DNA from 2 places in the Plantactinospora soyae genome. Region 1 is predicted to be linked to the other one. Evidence: riboswitches for the same ligand, from Rfam matches in the RefSeq annotation. Region 1 holds a riboswitch; the other holds the start of a gene.
The links. A riboswitch is a leader RNA that binds a small molecule or an ion and turns the genes downstream of it on or off. The one in region 1 is predicted to bind ZMP and ZTP.
Positions count from the first base shown of each region.

Region 1 (7,278 bases):
GCACCCGCAGCGCCGCGACGACCAGCTCCCGGAGCAGCACGTTCTCGGTACCGTCCGGCGCGGACGGGTCGATGTCGCCCAGCGCCCGCTCCGGCCGCCGGGCCCGCCGACGCCAACGGCTCGCCGCCCGGTTGATCAGAGCCCGCCGGGCGTACGCCTCCGGCACGGTCCTGACCCGACGCCAGTGCAGGTAGACCTGTTCCAGCACCTCCTGGAGCAGGTCCTCCGCCTCGTGCCGGTCTCCGGTCAACAGGTAGGCGACCCGCAACAGCGTCACCGACCTCGTACGGACGAAGTCGTCGAACTCCGCGCCACGCGAGTCTCGCATCCCGCCTCCCGGTCTCGTCGCCCTTAAAGACACCGGGAGAGGCGGTACGGGTTACCGCCACACCGATCCGGGCCACGGCCGTTCCCACCGGACTTGCAGGAGCACCGGACCGGCGGGAACACCGGAGCGGCGGTACGACGGCGAGCCGCGTCGTACCGCCGGGGACGGCGGGCGTCAGCCGAGATCGATCGTCGGATACAGCGGATGGTTCGCCAGCAGGTCGGCCGCCTGACCCGCGACCCGGTCCGCCACCGCCCGGTCGAGCAGATACCGTGCCTTCGACGCGGCACCGTCGGGCCCGGCGTCGGGCCGGGTACCGGCCAGCACCGCGTGGACCAGCCCGGCCACCTCGTCCATCTCCGCGACGCCGAGACCCCGACTGGTCAGCGCCGGAGTACCGAGCCGGATCCCCGAGGTGTACCAGGCGCCGTTCGGGTCCCGGGGCACCGAGTTCCGGTTCGTCACGATGCCGGCGTCCAGCAGCGCCGCCTCCGCCTGCCGCCCGGTCAGGCCGTAGCCCGACACGTCCAGCAGCAGCATATGGTTGTCCGTACCGCCGGTGACCAGGGACGCGCCCCGACGCGCCAACCCCTCGGCCAGCGCCACCGCGTTCTCCACCACCCGGGCGGCGTACGTCTGGAAGTCCGGCCGCCGCGCCTCCGCCAACGCGACCGCCTTCGCCGCCATCACGTGCGGCAACGGTCCACCGAGCACCATCGGGCAGCCCCGATCGACCTGCGCGGCCAACTCCGGTCCACACAACACCATCCCGCCGCGCGGGCCACGCAGCGACTTGTGCGTCGTCGTGGTCACGATGTGCGCGTGCGGCACCGGATCGAAGTCACCGGTGAACACCTTCCCGGCCACCAGGCCAGCGAAATGCGCCATGTCCACCATGAACGTCGCGCCCACCTCATCGGCGATCTCCCGCATCAACCGGAAGTTCACCCGCCGCGGATACGCCGAATAGCCGGCTATCAGGATCAGCGGCCGGAACTCCCGGGCGATCCGCCGTACCTCGTCGTAGTCGAGTAGCCCGGTCGTCGGATCCGTACCGTAGCTGCGCTGATCGAACATCTTGCCAGAGATGTTCGGCCGGAACCCGTGCGTCAGATGCCCACCCGCGTCCAACGACATGCCCAGCATCCGCTGGTCGCCGAGCTGCCGCCGCAACACCGCCCAGTCCTGCTCGGTCAGCTCGTTGACCTGCCGGACCCCGGCCCGGCCCAGCGCCGGGACCTCGACCCGGTCCGCCAGTACGGCCCAGAACGCGACCAGGTTCGCGTCGATCCCCGAGTGCGGCTGCACGTACGCGTGTGCCGCCCCGAACAGCTCCCGGGCGTGCTCGGCGGCGATCGACTCCACCGTGTCGACATTGCGGCAACCGGCGTAGAACCGCCGGCCGACGGTCCCCTCGGCGTACTTGTCGCTGAACCAGTTACCCATCGCCAGCAGCACCGCGGGCGAGGCGTAGTTCTCCGAGGCGATCAACTTCAGCGACTCACGCTGGTCGACGAGTTCCGCGCCGATCGCGTCGGCGACCCGGGGCTCCACCGACCGGACCACATCCAGAGCCGAACGGAACGCGACGGACTCGGAGCTGAGCTCGGACACCTGACTGGCCACAAGACCTCCTGGGCAGGAAGAGAATTCGGCCCAGGCGCTCGGCACACGTCACTCGACGGGACCGCTTCCCGATGGTTGACCCCATCCCAGCGCGCCAGTCACGGTCCGGGGCCGAGCCTACCAACCCGCACCGGGCCCCGCGACCATCCGCGCCGCGCAACGTCGGGGTACGACCACACCCGAGGAAACGCGGTGCCACACCACCGGCCCCACCCGGCGGGAACCCCGCCGGGTGGAGACACATCCGGAACCGGGCTCAGCCGGCGTCGCGCAGCTCGGCCAGCCGCGCCTCTATCTCGGCCAGCTCGGCCCGCAACTTCTCGGCCTGCTGCTCGGCCTCCCGACGCTCGACCGACATGATCTGTTCCACCGCCTCGTGCACCCCCGGCACATCGATCAGGCCCACCATCTTCAGCGCCTCGGCCGGCTTGATCACGTACGGCTTCGCCAACGACTTCGTCCCCTGCGTCGCCGCCAACGTCCACTCACCCTCGGCGTACGTCAGGGTGACGGTCAGCCCCGCCGGTCCCTTCGGCTTCGCCGCCTTCACCGGCCGACGCGCCGGCTTGGCCTCGGCGTCCACCGACGGAGCCGGGGGAGTGTCCACTTCGGTCACTACTGCCTCCTCGCGGGGCGCCGGCACCGGCTCCCTGACAATCTTGAATTCTGGCTCCGGCGCCGCCTCCGGCACCGGCTCCGACCTGGCCGCGACCCGCCGCGTCGTCGCACCACGAGGCGCGACGGCCAGATCGGTGGGGGAGAAGGGCAACTCGTCCCGGCCGAACCGGACCACCACCCACTCCTCGGACACCGCCGGGTCGGTCAACTCGACCACCTGCCCGAGCTGGCCGGCGATCTGCCCCGCCGCCTCGGTGAACAACACCTTCGGCTTGCGGCCGCCCGCCAACGCGTCCCTGATCTGCTGCAACTCCTCGGTGGACAACCCCTGGTCGGCGGTACGCGCGGCAGCCATCAGATCCCTCTTCCGTACACCTGTTTGATTCCTGACTTACTACCAGGCCGGCCCGACAACGTCGAGACGGACACACCGGATCGAGATCATCAGAAAACTCGGAACCGGTGCCGAACCCGGCGCCCCGAGCCGGACGTCGACGAGCGCTGTGAGCGCCCCCACACCGGAACAGGCCATCCGCCGCGCACCCCACCTGGCAGGATCGCCTCCTGGTGGGGCCGTCGGGCCCCAGGCGAGGAGGCGACCGTGGCCCCGGTGACGGTGGTGACCGGCGGCGGCCGTGGAATCGGCGCCGCGACGGTCCGACAACTCGCCGCCGCCGGACACGACGTGGCGTTCTGCTACCGCAGCGACGCCGAGGCCGCCGCGACGGTACTGCGTGACGTCCACGCCGCCGGCCGGCGGGGCATCGCGGTACGCGCCGACACCACCGACCCCGACCAGGTCGGCCACCTGTTCGACGCGGCCGGAAAACTGGGGGAACTGACCGGCCTGGTGAACAACGCCGGGGTGACCAGCCCGATCGGGCCCTTCGTCGACCTGACCCTGACCGACCTGCGCCGGGTCGTCGACGTCAACCTCGTCGGCTACGTCCTCTGCGCCCAGCAGGCCGCCCGCCGCCTCGGCGACGGCGGCGCCATCGTCAACGTCTCCTCGGTCGCGGCCACCCTCGGCAGCCCTGGCGAGTACGTGCACTACGCCGCCGTCAAGGCCGCCACCGACACCCTGACCATTGGCCTGGCCAAGGAACTGGCGCCCCGGATCCGGGTCAACGGGGTCTCGCCCGGCATCATCGACACCGAGATCCACACCCTCTCCGGCGTACCCGACCGGGCGCACCGGGCCGCCGACCGCATCCCACTGGGCCGTCCAGGCCGGGCCGACGAGGTCGCCGCCGCGATCGTCTGGCTGCTCGGCGACGCCGCCTCGTACACCACCGGCACCGTACTCAAAGTCGCCGGCGGCATGTAGCCGACCCGGCCCCGGGACGCCTCCGTCGGCCCCGACGGCTTCCCGGACCGGGCCGCCCCGGCCGCACTCGCCGTGGGGCAGGCCCGGACCGTGCCGTACCGACCTGCCTCAGTCCTCGCCGGCCATCCGGAACGCACCGCTGTCCAGCCGGCCGATCAGCCGGTGGGTCCACTCCGCCCGGCTCTCGGCGGTGTGCAGCCACAACCCGACGACCTCGCCGACCGGACCCCAGGTCTGCAGATCGGTGTCCGGCGGCAGTTGGGTGGCGATGCTCGCCCGCCACTCGTCCATCGCCCGGGCACGCCGCCGGAGCAGCTCGACCGCCTCGGACCGGGGGAGATCGTCGATCAGGCCCACCGCGGCGGCGAGCAGGTCCAACCGCGGATCGCGGCTGGACAGCGCGTCACGCAACATACCGAGGTACGCCTGCTCGCCCTCCCCGGTCACCTCGTACTCCATCCGCGGCGGTCCGCCCGCCGCGCTCGGCGTGGTCTCGTGCACCAGCAGCAGACCCTGCCCGGTCATCGCCTTGAGCGCGTGGTAGACCGAGCCCGAGGTGGCGCTCGACCACTCGTGCGCCCCCCAGGCCTCCAGATCGGCGCGGACCTGGTAGCCGTGTGCCCGGCCACGCCGGCGCACCGCACCGAGCACGAGAAGTCGAACCGCCGACATGTGCGTCCTCGTCCCTTCGAACCGATCGTCAGCCGGGGGTGCTGACCCACCACAGTGTGCCGAACGGGTCGACGAAGCCGCCCATCCGGCTGCCGTCGTCCTGGCCGGTGACCTCCATCGCCGACCGGGCACCGGCGGCAACCGCCCGCTGGTAGGCCGCTTCGGCGTCGGGCACGGTGGTCCAGAGCTGGACGTGCACCGGCTCGGCCGGTGAACTCAGGCACCGGCCGCCGTCGGGTCCCGAATCGGCGAAGAACAGCACGCTGGTGCCGATCCGCGCCTGCGCGTGCATCACCCGTTCGGGATCCGTGGGCAGGGGAACGACGTGGGACACCTCGGCCCCGAAGGCGCTCTTGATGAACTCCCCGAAGGCGTTGGCGCTGTCCACCATCACGTACGGCGTCACTGTCGACATCGAAACGGTCTCCTCACTAGCTAAATTTGGCTACCTGCTCGGCAGCGTATCACCGGAGTAGCCAAATTTAGCTAGTGAGAGATCGGGCAGGCCGGACAGGAACCCCCGAAACACCCCGACGCACTGGTCAACGCCGACACCACGTGGCACGATTCCGCAGGTGACCAGCACATCCGCCGCCACGCACCAGCTGCGCGACCTCGCCCGGCTACGCCGCGTCCGCGACCGGATCGACCGGGAACACGCCCAGCCACTGGACGTCGAGGCACTCGCCCGCGGCGTCAACATGTCCGCCGGACACCTCAGCCGCGAGTTCCGGCGCGCCTACGGCGAGTCACCGTACGCCTACCTGATGACCCGACGCATCGAACGCGCGATGGCCCTGCTCCGCCGCGGCGACCTCAGCGTCACCGAAGTCTGCTTCACGGTCGGCTGCTCCTCACTGGGCACCTTCAGCACCCGCTTCACCGAACTGGTCGGCGTACCCCCCAGCACCTACCGGCGCGACGCGGCGCTCGCGACAGCCGGAATCCCGTCCTGCCTCGCCAAACAGGTGACCAGACCGGTCAGGAATCGAGAAGCCCGCGTTCCGGAGCCAGAACTAGCCTGAGCACCATGAACGTCACCATCCACGCCAGCTTCCTCCCACACGACGACCCCGAGGCCGCCCTGGCCTTCTACCGCGACACCCTCGGCTTCGAGGTCCGAGGCGACGTCGGATACGAAGGAATGCGCTGGATCACGGTCGGCCCCGCCGACCAGCCCGGCACCTCCATCGTGCTGCACCCGCCCGCCGCCGACCCCGGCATCACCGACGACGAACGCCGCACCATCGTCGAGATGATGGCCAAGGGCACCTACGGTGGCATCCTCCTGGCCACCGCCGACCTGGACAGCACCTTCGAACGGCTACAGGCCAGCATCGCCGAGGTCGTCCAGGAACCGACCGAACAGCCGTACGGCATCCGCGACTGCGCCGTCCGCGACCCCGCGGGCAACCTCATCCGCATCCAGGAACTGCGCTGAGCCGTCCGGCCACCCCGGACAAACCACCGACCCGACGGCAACACCCCCCGGACCGCCGAGCGCGCCTACCCCGCCACCGGCAGGCGGCGAACCAGACGACGCCGGGGGACCGCGACAACGCCCCCGCCCGAGCAGATGGAGACACGATGAGCAAGGCCACGAGGACGGACACGCAGGCGCCCGCGCCACACGCCGCCGACAGCCACGACCTGATCCGCGTACACGGCGCCCGCGTGAACAACCTCAAGGACGTCAGCGTCGAAATCCCCAAACGTCGACTCACGGTCTTCACCGGCGTCTCCGGCTCGGGCAAGAGCTCACTGGTCTTCGGCACGATCGCCGCCGAATCCCAACGGATGATCAACGAGACCTACAGCGCCTTCCTCCAGGGCTTCATGCCGACACTGGCACGGCCCGAGGTCGACGTACTCGAAGGACTGACCACCGCGATCATCGTCGACCAGCAGCGGATGGGCGCCGACACCCGCTCCACCGTCGGCACCGCCACCGACGCCAACGCCATGCTACGAATCGCCTTCAGCCGACTCGGACAGCCACACATCGGCTCACCCCAGGCCTTCTCCTTCAACGTCGCCTCGATCAGCGGCGCCGGCGCGGTCACCATGGAACGCGCCGGACGCACCGTGAAAGAGCGCCGCGACTTCAACATCACCGGCGGCATGTGCCCCCGGTGCGAAGGCCGGGGCAGCGTCTCCGACATCGACCTCACCCAGCTCTACGACGACAACAAGTCGATCGCCGAAGGCGCCTTCACCATCCCCGGCTGGAAGTCCGACAGCTGGTGGACCGTACGCACCTACGCCGAATCCGGCTTCCTCGACCCGAACAAGCCGATCCGCACGTTCACCAAGAAGGAGATGAACGACTTCCTCTACCGGGAGGCGACCAAGGTGAAGGTCGAAGGCGTCAACCTCACCTACGAAGGCCTGATCCCCAAAATCCAGAAGTCGTTCCTCAGCAAGGACCGCGAGGCGATGCAACCGCACATCCGGGCGTTCGTCGACCGGGCGGTCACCTTCACCAGCTGCCCCGAATGCGGCGGCACCCGGCTCAGCGAGGCGGCCCGCTCCTCACGAATCGGCGGGATCAACATCGCCGACGCCTGTGCCATGCAAATCAGCGACCTGGCCGACTGGGTCCGCGACCTCGACGAACCGTCGATCGCACCACTGCTCAGCACGCTGCTCAAGACCCTCGAATCATTCGTCGAGATCGGGCTGGGCTACCTCTCGCTCGACCGACCGG
Region 1 covers NZ_JADBEB010000001.1:6,938,643-6,945,920, forward strand. Annotated here, with positions in the region: gene H4W31_RS30325 (SigE family RNA polymerase sigma factor) at 1-328, opposite strand, end outside; gene H4W31_RS30330 (glycine hydroxymethyltransferase) at 503-1,954, opposite strand; ZMP/ZTP riboswitch at 1,976-2,066, opposite strand; gene H4W31_RS30335 (hypothetical protein) at 2,211-2,927, opposite strand; gene H4W31_RS30340 (SDR family oxidoreductase) at 3,174-3,899, shown strand; gene H4W31_RS30345 (PadR family transcriptional regulator) at 4,008-4,571, opposite strand; gene H4W31_RS30350 (VOC family protein) at 4,600-4,986, opposite strand; gene H4W31_RS30355 (helix-turn-helix transcriptional regulator) at 5,147-5,596, shown strand; gene H4W31_RS30360 (VOC family protein) at 5,602-6,012, shown strand; gene H4W31_RS30365 (ATP-binding cassette domain-containing protein) at 6,159-7,278, shown strand, end outside.

Region 2 (7,278 bases), 5.7 Mb from region 1:
CAACCCGAGCAGTACCGCGGGTCCACTTCCGTGCCCGTGCCCGGTCGCGCCGAGCGAGCCGAAGAGTTCGGCGTGCACCCTGGCCGTGCCGGCGAGCAGGCCATCGGCCTTGAGTCCGGTGGCGAACGTCCGGGCGGCCCGCATCGGACCGACGGTGTGTGAACTCGACGGACCGATCCCCACCGAAAACAGGTCGAAAGCGCTGATCATCGATACCCCTCCCGAGCCGGCGTCGTTGCCGGCCTTCGGCCCCGGCGACTCCGCCGATTACCCCCAGCATCGCCCCTGAGCTGCCGATCGGCGAGCCTACCCGGAGCCGGACGGCAGGTATCGGGGGCGGCCCGCCCGGGTACATACCTACGGGTACGGCATGTCCGGATCCCCCTCCGGACCGAGGGCGCCCGAGCGTGGCGTTCCTACCGTTGAAGACAGCCGCCGTGGAACCCGATGTGGTGGAGTTCCGGCGCCGAGTGAGGAGACGACGATGAGTCGCAAGCTGACCCGCCCCCGGGACAACCGAATGATCGCCGGTGTCTGCGCCGGCCTCGCCCGTCGCTTCGGCATGTCCGCCGGGATGATGCGGCTGCTCTTCGTGCTGTCCGTGCTGCTGCCGGGCCCGCAGGTGATCGTCTACCTGGCGCTCTGGATCATCATGCCGAACGAGGACCGCTACCTGGCCAACTCCCACTGACGCACTCCTTCCCCGAACATGAACAGTGCCGCCGGGTCCGCGACGGGACCCGGCGGCGCTGTCAGTTGGGCGGCTACGGCTGGGTGTAGGTGACGGTCACCTTCTCGTAGCCGAGCGAGCGGAGCAGCCCCTCCAGCATCTTGCGGGTGTTCTCCTGGGCCCGCTCGGTCAGCCCGCTGCTCTTGGCCGAATCCGCGATCTTCTGCTCGGCCTTCAGGTAGACCTCGCGCTGCCGGTTGGGGTCACCGCCGAAGACCTCCCCGAGCTGGTTGAGCACGCCGCGCTTCTCGGCGAAGACGTAGCTCCGCTCCAGGTCCAGGTTGATCTCCCCGAGCTGCGGTGCCGGAAGCTTGATCTCCACCGACTTCCGGTCCGCCGACTCGACCACCGCCCCTTCGGCGATCTTCCCGAAGTCGACGTACGAGTCGACGGTGCCCGCGCCGACGAACAGGGTGCGCTCCCCGAGCAGGAACTCCGGAACGTACTTCCGGTTCTTCTCCAGGTCGACGACGACCTCGAAGTTGCCTTCCGCCGCCACGTACCGGCTGAGGTCCTGGATGGACTTCAGCAGCGGCGGCTGGCTGCGGTCGGTCTCCTCCTTGGCGAACGGGTTCCGCAGGTCGGGCAGGAGCCCGCTGACCTGTACGCCGAGCACCAGTACGACCGCCAGGCCGATGATCCCGGCCAACAGCACCAGGCCCCGGCCCCGGTTGCCGCCACCGGCGGGCTCGGGACGGGACGTCTCCGGGTGCGAGGCGTCGGTCTCGAACGGCTCCGCGTGCTCCCGGTCGTTGCCCGCCCACGGATCGGCCGGGCCGGGTGTGGCCTGCCCCTTCGCGTAACCGGGGAACTCACGCGTGGGGTGGTTGACATCGCCTTCTCGGGACATCCGCCCTCACCGTCCTTGTCTCAGAAGCACCTGAATAGAACGGTACGGCCCGGGTACGACAGGCGCGAGTCGAGCCGTACCGACCCGAGGCGTACTCACGTCGGTGCAGGTCAGAGCGGTATTGCCGAGTACGGCTACGGCCGGCTGGCGAGCCCGGCGACGAACGAGCGCCAAGCGTCCGGGGCGAACGTCAACGCCGGTCCTGGCCGGTCCTTGCTGTCCCGGACCAGCACCCGGCCGGGCAGGTTGTCGGCGACCTCCACGCAGGTGTTTCCGCCGTTGCCGGACCGGGTGGAGGTGCGCCAGCGGGGGGTGGGATGAGTGTTCACAGTTCACTTCCCAGCTTCTCGATCAGCTCCAGGGAGGCGCGCTCGGGCAGGGCTTCGCCGAGCAGCACGTCCCACATGCGCCCCACGATACCGACGGCGTCCGGTCGGTCCATGACCTGACCGAAGACCCCGTCGATGTGTGCCACCTCGTCGCCATCCGGCAGGGTGGCCAGGACGAAACCGCCGGCCATTCCGGCGTGCCCGCCCGCGTCGGCCGGGATCACGTGCAGCCGGATGTGCGGCTGGGCGGCCAACTCCACCAGCCGGCCGAGCTGGGCTCGCTGGATGTCCCGGCTGCTGACCACCCGGCGCAGCGCGCCCTCGTCCACGATCGCGGTGAAGAGCTTGGGCTCCTCTTCGGTCAGCAGTGCCTGCCGTTCGAGTCTGGTCGCCAGCAGCCGCTCGACCTCGTCCGGCGTGTGCAGCCCGCTACCGGTCAGCACCGCGCGGGCGTACTCCTCGGTCTGCAACAGTCCCGGCACAAGCAACGGCTCGAACGTTCGCAGCCGGGTCGCCTGTTCCTCGATCGACCGCCACGGCGCGAACCAGCTCGGCGACTCCTGCCGATTCGCCGCCGCCAGCAACTCGGCCAGCAGGCCGGCGGTGCCCAACGCCTGATCGGCGGCCATCGCGAATGGCATGGTCGGCCGGCGCCTACCGGTCTCGATCGCCGCGATGGTGGACGGGCTGTAGTTGATCATCGCGGCCAGGCGTTCCTGTGAGACCTCGGCGCTCGCGCGGGCCGCCTTCAGGGCCCGGATCCACATCTCCATGTGCACACACTTACCTCTCCTGTAAGTACTCGACTGCGCTGTGTAGTACGCCCTGGCAGTCTGCCGTGCGGCGGCCCGGCGGTCCAGATTGGAATCAGCCGGACCGCGCGGACCCGATATCGACCAGGACGGGCGGACCGCGCGGGGACCGTCCCGGTACGCCTTCCAGCCGCGACGGCCCCCGCCTCCACGACCCGAAGGGAGGTCGCGGCAGATGACCTGGCCACGACGTACGCAGGAAGCACACCGACCGGACTGGCTGCGACTGTGGCGGTACTGCCGGTGCGGCCGGCGCCGGGACTGCCCCGGCGCGACTCCCACGCCGCCATCGCCGCCATCGCCGGCTCGCGGCCAGGACCGGCCGACCAACCCGGGACACTTCCGGGTCGGGAATCCCCCGCCTGGCCAGCCCGGTGCCGGCCGCGCCGATCGGCTCACCCCCGCGCAGACCCACGACGGACGGGGTGCCAGCCGATGACCGCCACCGCACCGGACCCGGAATCGCCGGGCCAACCGCCGACCAACGACACAGGCCCGCAGGAGCTGGAGCCGAACCAGCTTCCGCACACGCCACGGCGCCCGATCTGGCTCTGCGGGACGTGCGCGACCGAATGGCCCTGCCTGACCGTCCGGACCCTGCTGCCGCTCGACTATTACGACAGCCCTACCGCACTGCACGTGTACCTCGCCACCCTGCTTCAGGAGGCGGTCGAGGACCTGACCCGACTCAACCCTGACCCGGGGCCCGACCCGCAGCGGATGCACGCCCGCTTTCTGGGCTGGGTGAAGCCCTGGCTGGACATCACCCGACGACGGGCCGGCGGGCCGGACTAGGCTGGTCGGCGGCGGTCCGCGACTGGCGTCGGGTGGAGCACCACCGGGAAACGGTCCGCCGGGCTCGACTCCGTCGCCGTACGCCTGGGTGCCGGGGCTTTTCCCGCGACAGAGGTGGAAGCCCCGTGACCAGTACTGGTACGCCGCGCACCGCCCGGCTGCTGCCCGGTGGACCCGTCGCCGAAGCGGTCCTCGCCGACGTGGCCGCCCGGACCGCCGCACTGCGCCGGGCCGGTGTGGTACCGAGCCTGGCGACGATCCTGGTCGGCGACGACTCGGCCAGCGTCGGATACATCCGGATGAAGCAGCAGCGTGCCACCGAACTCGGCTTCGCCTCGCCGCACACCCAGTTGAGCGGTACGGCCAGCCAGGCGGACCTGGTCCGGGCGATCAGCGCCTACAACGACGACCCCGGGGTACACGCCATCCTGGTCCAGCACCCGACCCCGGCGCAGATCGACTACCCGGCCGCCATCTCGGCGATCGACCCGGACAAGGACGTCGACGGGCTGCACCCGGAGAACCTGGGTCGGCTCGCCACCGGGCAGCCCGGCCCGGTGCCGTGCACCCCGGCCGGCATCGAGGCGCTGCTCGCCTTCTACGAGGTCCCGGTAGCCGGCCGCGACGTGGTGGTGCTCGGTCGGGGTACGACGCTCGGCCGTCCACTCTCGCTGCTGCTGAGCCAGAAGCGATCCACCGCCGACGCGGCGGTGACCCTCGTGCACAGCGGCGTACCCGGCTGGGACCGGCACACCCGGCGCGCCGACATCGTGGTCGCCGCCGTGGGCGTACCCGGAATCGTCCGGCCGGAGCACCTGCGGCCCGGCGCGGTCGCGATCGGCGGCGGCGTCCGGTACGCGGGTCGCCGGCTGCTGCCCGACCTCGACGAGACATGTGCCGAGGTGGCCGGCGCGATCACCCCGCGGGTCGGCGGGGTCGGTCCGACCACTGTGGCGATGTTGTTCCGGAACGCCGTCGAACTCGCCGAACGGCTGACCGCCCGGTCAGCACAGGTCTGACCGGAAGGCCGACGGCGCACAGCGGTGATGTACCGGTCCGCAGCCGATAGGTTCGACCCAACGGATTGACGACATTCGGCGTCCGGCGTACCGGAGGGGGGACCTTGATGGCCCGTGGTGCGTTCGGCGACGCCGAGGAGTTCGCTCGGGCGCGCCTGGACGCGCTGCGGCGGTTCGCGTACCTGATCAGCGGCAGCGCCGCCGAGGCGGACGACCTGGCCCAGATCGCGGTGGTCGAGGTCTGGCAGCGGTGGCGCAAGGCCGGGGACAACCCCGAGGCGTACGCCCGGCAGGTCATCGTGACCCGGAACGTGAGCCGGTGGCGACGGTCGCGCCGGGAGGTGCCGAGCGACGAGGTCGACCACCGGCCCGACGATCCGGCCGGAGCCGTGGTGACCAACGGCGCGCTGTGGCAGGCGTTGCAGGAACTCGGCAAGCCCGAACGCACCGTCGTCGTGCTGCACGTGCTCTACCGGTACACCTTCAGCGAGATCGCGGCGATCTGTGGCGATCCACCGGGCACGGTTTCCAGCCGGTACGCGAGGGCCAGACGGGCCCTGCGAACACATCTGGCAACCACCCAGCCGGCGATTCGGAGCGCACGTGGCTGACAAGATCGGGCCTGTGGAGGATGGGAGGCTCGCCGAGGAGGTCGTCGCCACCCTCACCCAGGCGCAGGCCGCGCTGCCACCGGCCGCTCCCGGCGCCATCGCGACGATCCGCGAGCGCTACCGGCGCAGACGGCGGCAGCGCGCCGGGCTCGCCAGTGCGGCGGTCGCGATCCTGGTCCTGGCGGTCACCCTGACCGGGGCGGAACTGACCCGGGGGCGGGGGCTGTCTCCGGTGCCCCCGGCGAACGGCGGTACGGCGACGATCCGGGTGTGGGCCATCACCCCGCCGGGGCAGGACTCGGCCCTGCGGCAACTGGTGGACCGGTACAACAGGTCGGCCGAGGCCGACGTCGAACTGTTCACCTTCGGCAACGACGACTACAAGGAGAAGCTGCGTACCTCGGTCGACTCGTCGGACGGCCCGGACGTCTTCGTCAGCTGGGGCGGCGCCACCCTCGCCCGGCTCGCCCGTGCGGGTCGACTGGCCGACCTGGCCGGGCCACCGGCCGCCGTCGACCGGTTCCTGCCCAGCGCCCTGGCCGGCGGCATGGTCGACGGCCGGCAGTACGGACTGCCGATGAGCGGTACGCATCCGACGGTGCTCTTCTACAACAAGGACGTCTTCACCCGGTCCGGGCTGACTCCGCCGCGCAGTTACGCCGACCTGCTGTCCCTGGTGGACGAGTTCAAGTCCGACGGGATCACCCCGTTGGCGCTGGGCGGCGCCCAGGGCTGGACGGAGCTGATGTACGTGATGTACCTGGCCGAACGGATCGGCGGCCCCGGGACCACCGCCGACATCGTGGAAGGCCGGCCGGGCGCCTGGTCGAAACCGGCGGTGGCGCAGGCGTTGCTGGCCGCGCAGGATCTCGCCGAGCGGGGCGCGTTCGGTGACGACTTCTCCTCCCTCGGCTACGACGACGGCGGCGCGCCGCGCCTGCTGGCGACCGGGCGGGCCGCGATGCAGCTGATGGGAACCTGGGAGTACCCCACCCAGCTGGCCCAGAATCCGGACTTCGTCCTCGGCGGCCGACTGGGCTGGGTGCCGTTCCCGAGCATGGCCGGCGGGGCGGGAAACCCGGCGGACCTGGTCGGGATTCCGGCCCAGTACTTCTCGGTCACCGCCGCCAGCCGACACCGGGAGACCGCGATCGAGTTCGTCCGGGACGTCACCGCCGACGCCTACCTCGACGACCTGGTCACCGACGGCGAGGTGCCCCCGGTCACCGACGCCGCCGACCGGCTGCGGAGTACGGACCACGCCGGGTTCGCCGTCTCCGTGCACGAACTGGTGGCGCGGGCGCCGTCGTACAGCCTCGCCTGGGACCAGGCGCTGGAGCCGGGCACCGCGACGAGGTTGAACGCCAACCTGCAACGGCTGTTCCGATCGGAACTCACCCCGGAGCAGTTCGCGGCGGCGATGGCCGGCGGCTGACGTACGGCCACATAGCACCATCGACGACGTTCGAGAAGGCCACGACCGCGATCGATTGGTGTCGGATCTCCGACAGCACGACGTGCAGCAAATCGATGCCCGGCTCGCGTTCCGGGAGGGATGCACGCGCACCCGTCCCCCGTGCGTGACAACGCCGGCCCTGCCGGCAACTGGCTACGAACCACACCCGTGGAGGTTTCGAACGGATGAGAAAGTTTCGGATCGTTCTCGTCGGCGTACTGGCCGCCGGTTCGCTTTACTCGATCGGACCATCGACCGCCACCGCCGCGCCGACGAAGGTGACCGGCGGGATCGCCGCGCAGGTGGCGACCGGAGGCAGCGTCGCGCACGTACCCCCGGCCCCGTCCACGGACCTGCCGCTGCGGACGCTGGCCCGCGAGCACGGCCTGGGCATCGGCACCGCGGTCGACATGACCGCCCTGGACGCCGACCCCGAGTACCGCTCCCGGGTGGCCCGGGAGTTCTCCGCGGTGACCGCGGAGAACGTGATGAAGTGGGAGTCGCTGGAGCCGGCCCGGGGTGAGTACAACTGGGCGCCGGCCGACGAGCTGGTCGACTTCGCCCGGCGCAACGGGCAGAAGGTGCACGGTCACACCCTGCTCTGGCACAACCAGCTTCCCGCCTGGCTGACCCAGGGCGTCGCCGACGGCTCGATCAGCCCCGCCGAGCTGCGTAC
Region 2 covers NZ_JADBEB010000001.1:1,206,348-1,213,625, forward strand. Annotated here, with positions in the region: gene H4W31_RS05360 (L-serine ammonia-lyase) at 1-210, opposite strand, end outside; gene H4W31_RS05365 (PspC domain-containing protein) at 485-691, shown strand; gene H4W31_RS05370 (DUF4230 domain-containing protein) at 765-1,580, opposite strand; gene H4W31_RS05375 (DUF397 domain-containing protein) at 1,715-1,909, opposite strand; gene H4W31_RS05380 (helix-turn-helix domain-containing protein) at 1,906-2,682, opposite strand; gene H4W31_RS05385 (hypothetical protein) at 3,157-3,516, shown strand; ZMP/ZTP riboswitch at 3,525-3,613, shown strand; gene H4W31_RS05390 (bifunctional 5,10-methylenetetrahydrofolate dehydrogenase/5,10-methenyltetrahydrofolate cyclohydrolase) at 3,642-4,535, shown strand; gene H4W31_RS05395 (sigma-70 family RNA polymerase sigma factor) at 4,643-5,146, shown strand; gene H4W31_RS05400 (ABC transporter substrate-binding protein) at 5,160-6,581, shown strand; gene H4W31_RS05405 (endo-1,4-beta-xylanase) at 6,788-7,278, shown strand, end outside.
Region 2: linked by a shared signal. The riboswitch ahead of H4W31_RS05390 (bifunctional 5,10-methylenetetrahydrofolate dehydrogenase/5,10-methenyltetrahydrofolate cyclohydrolase) and the one ahead of H4W31_RS30330 (glycine hydroxymethyltransferase) in region 1 are both predicted to bind ZMP and ZTP.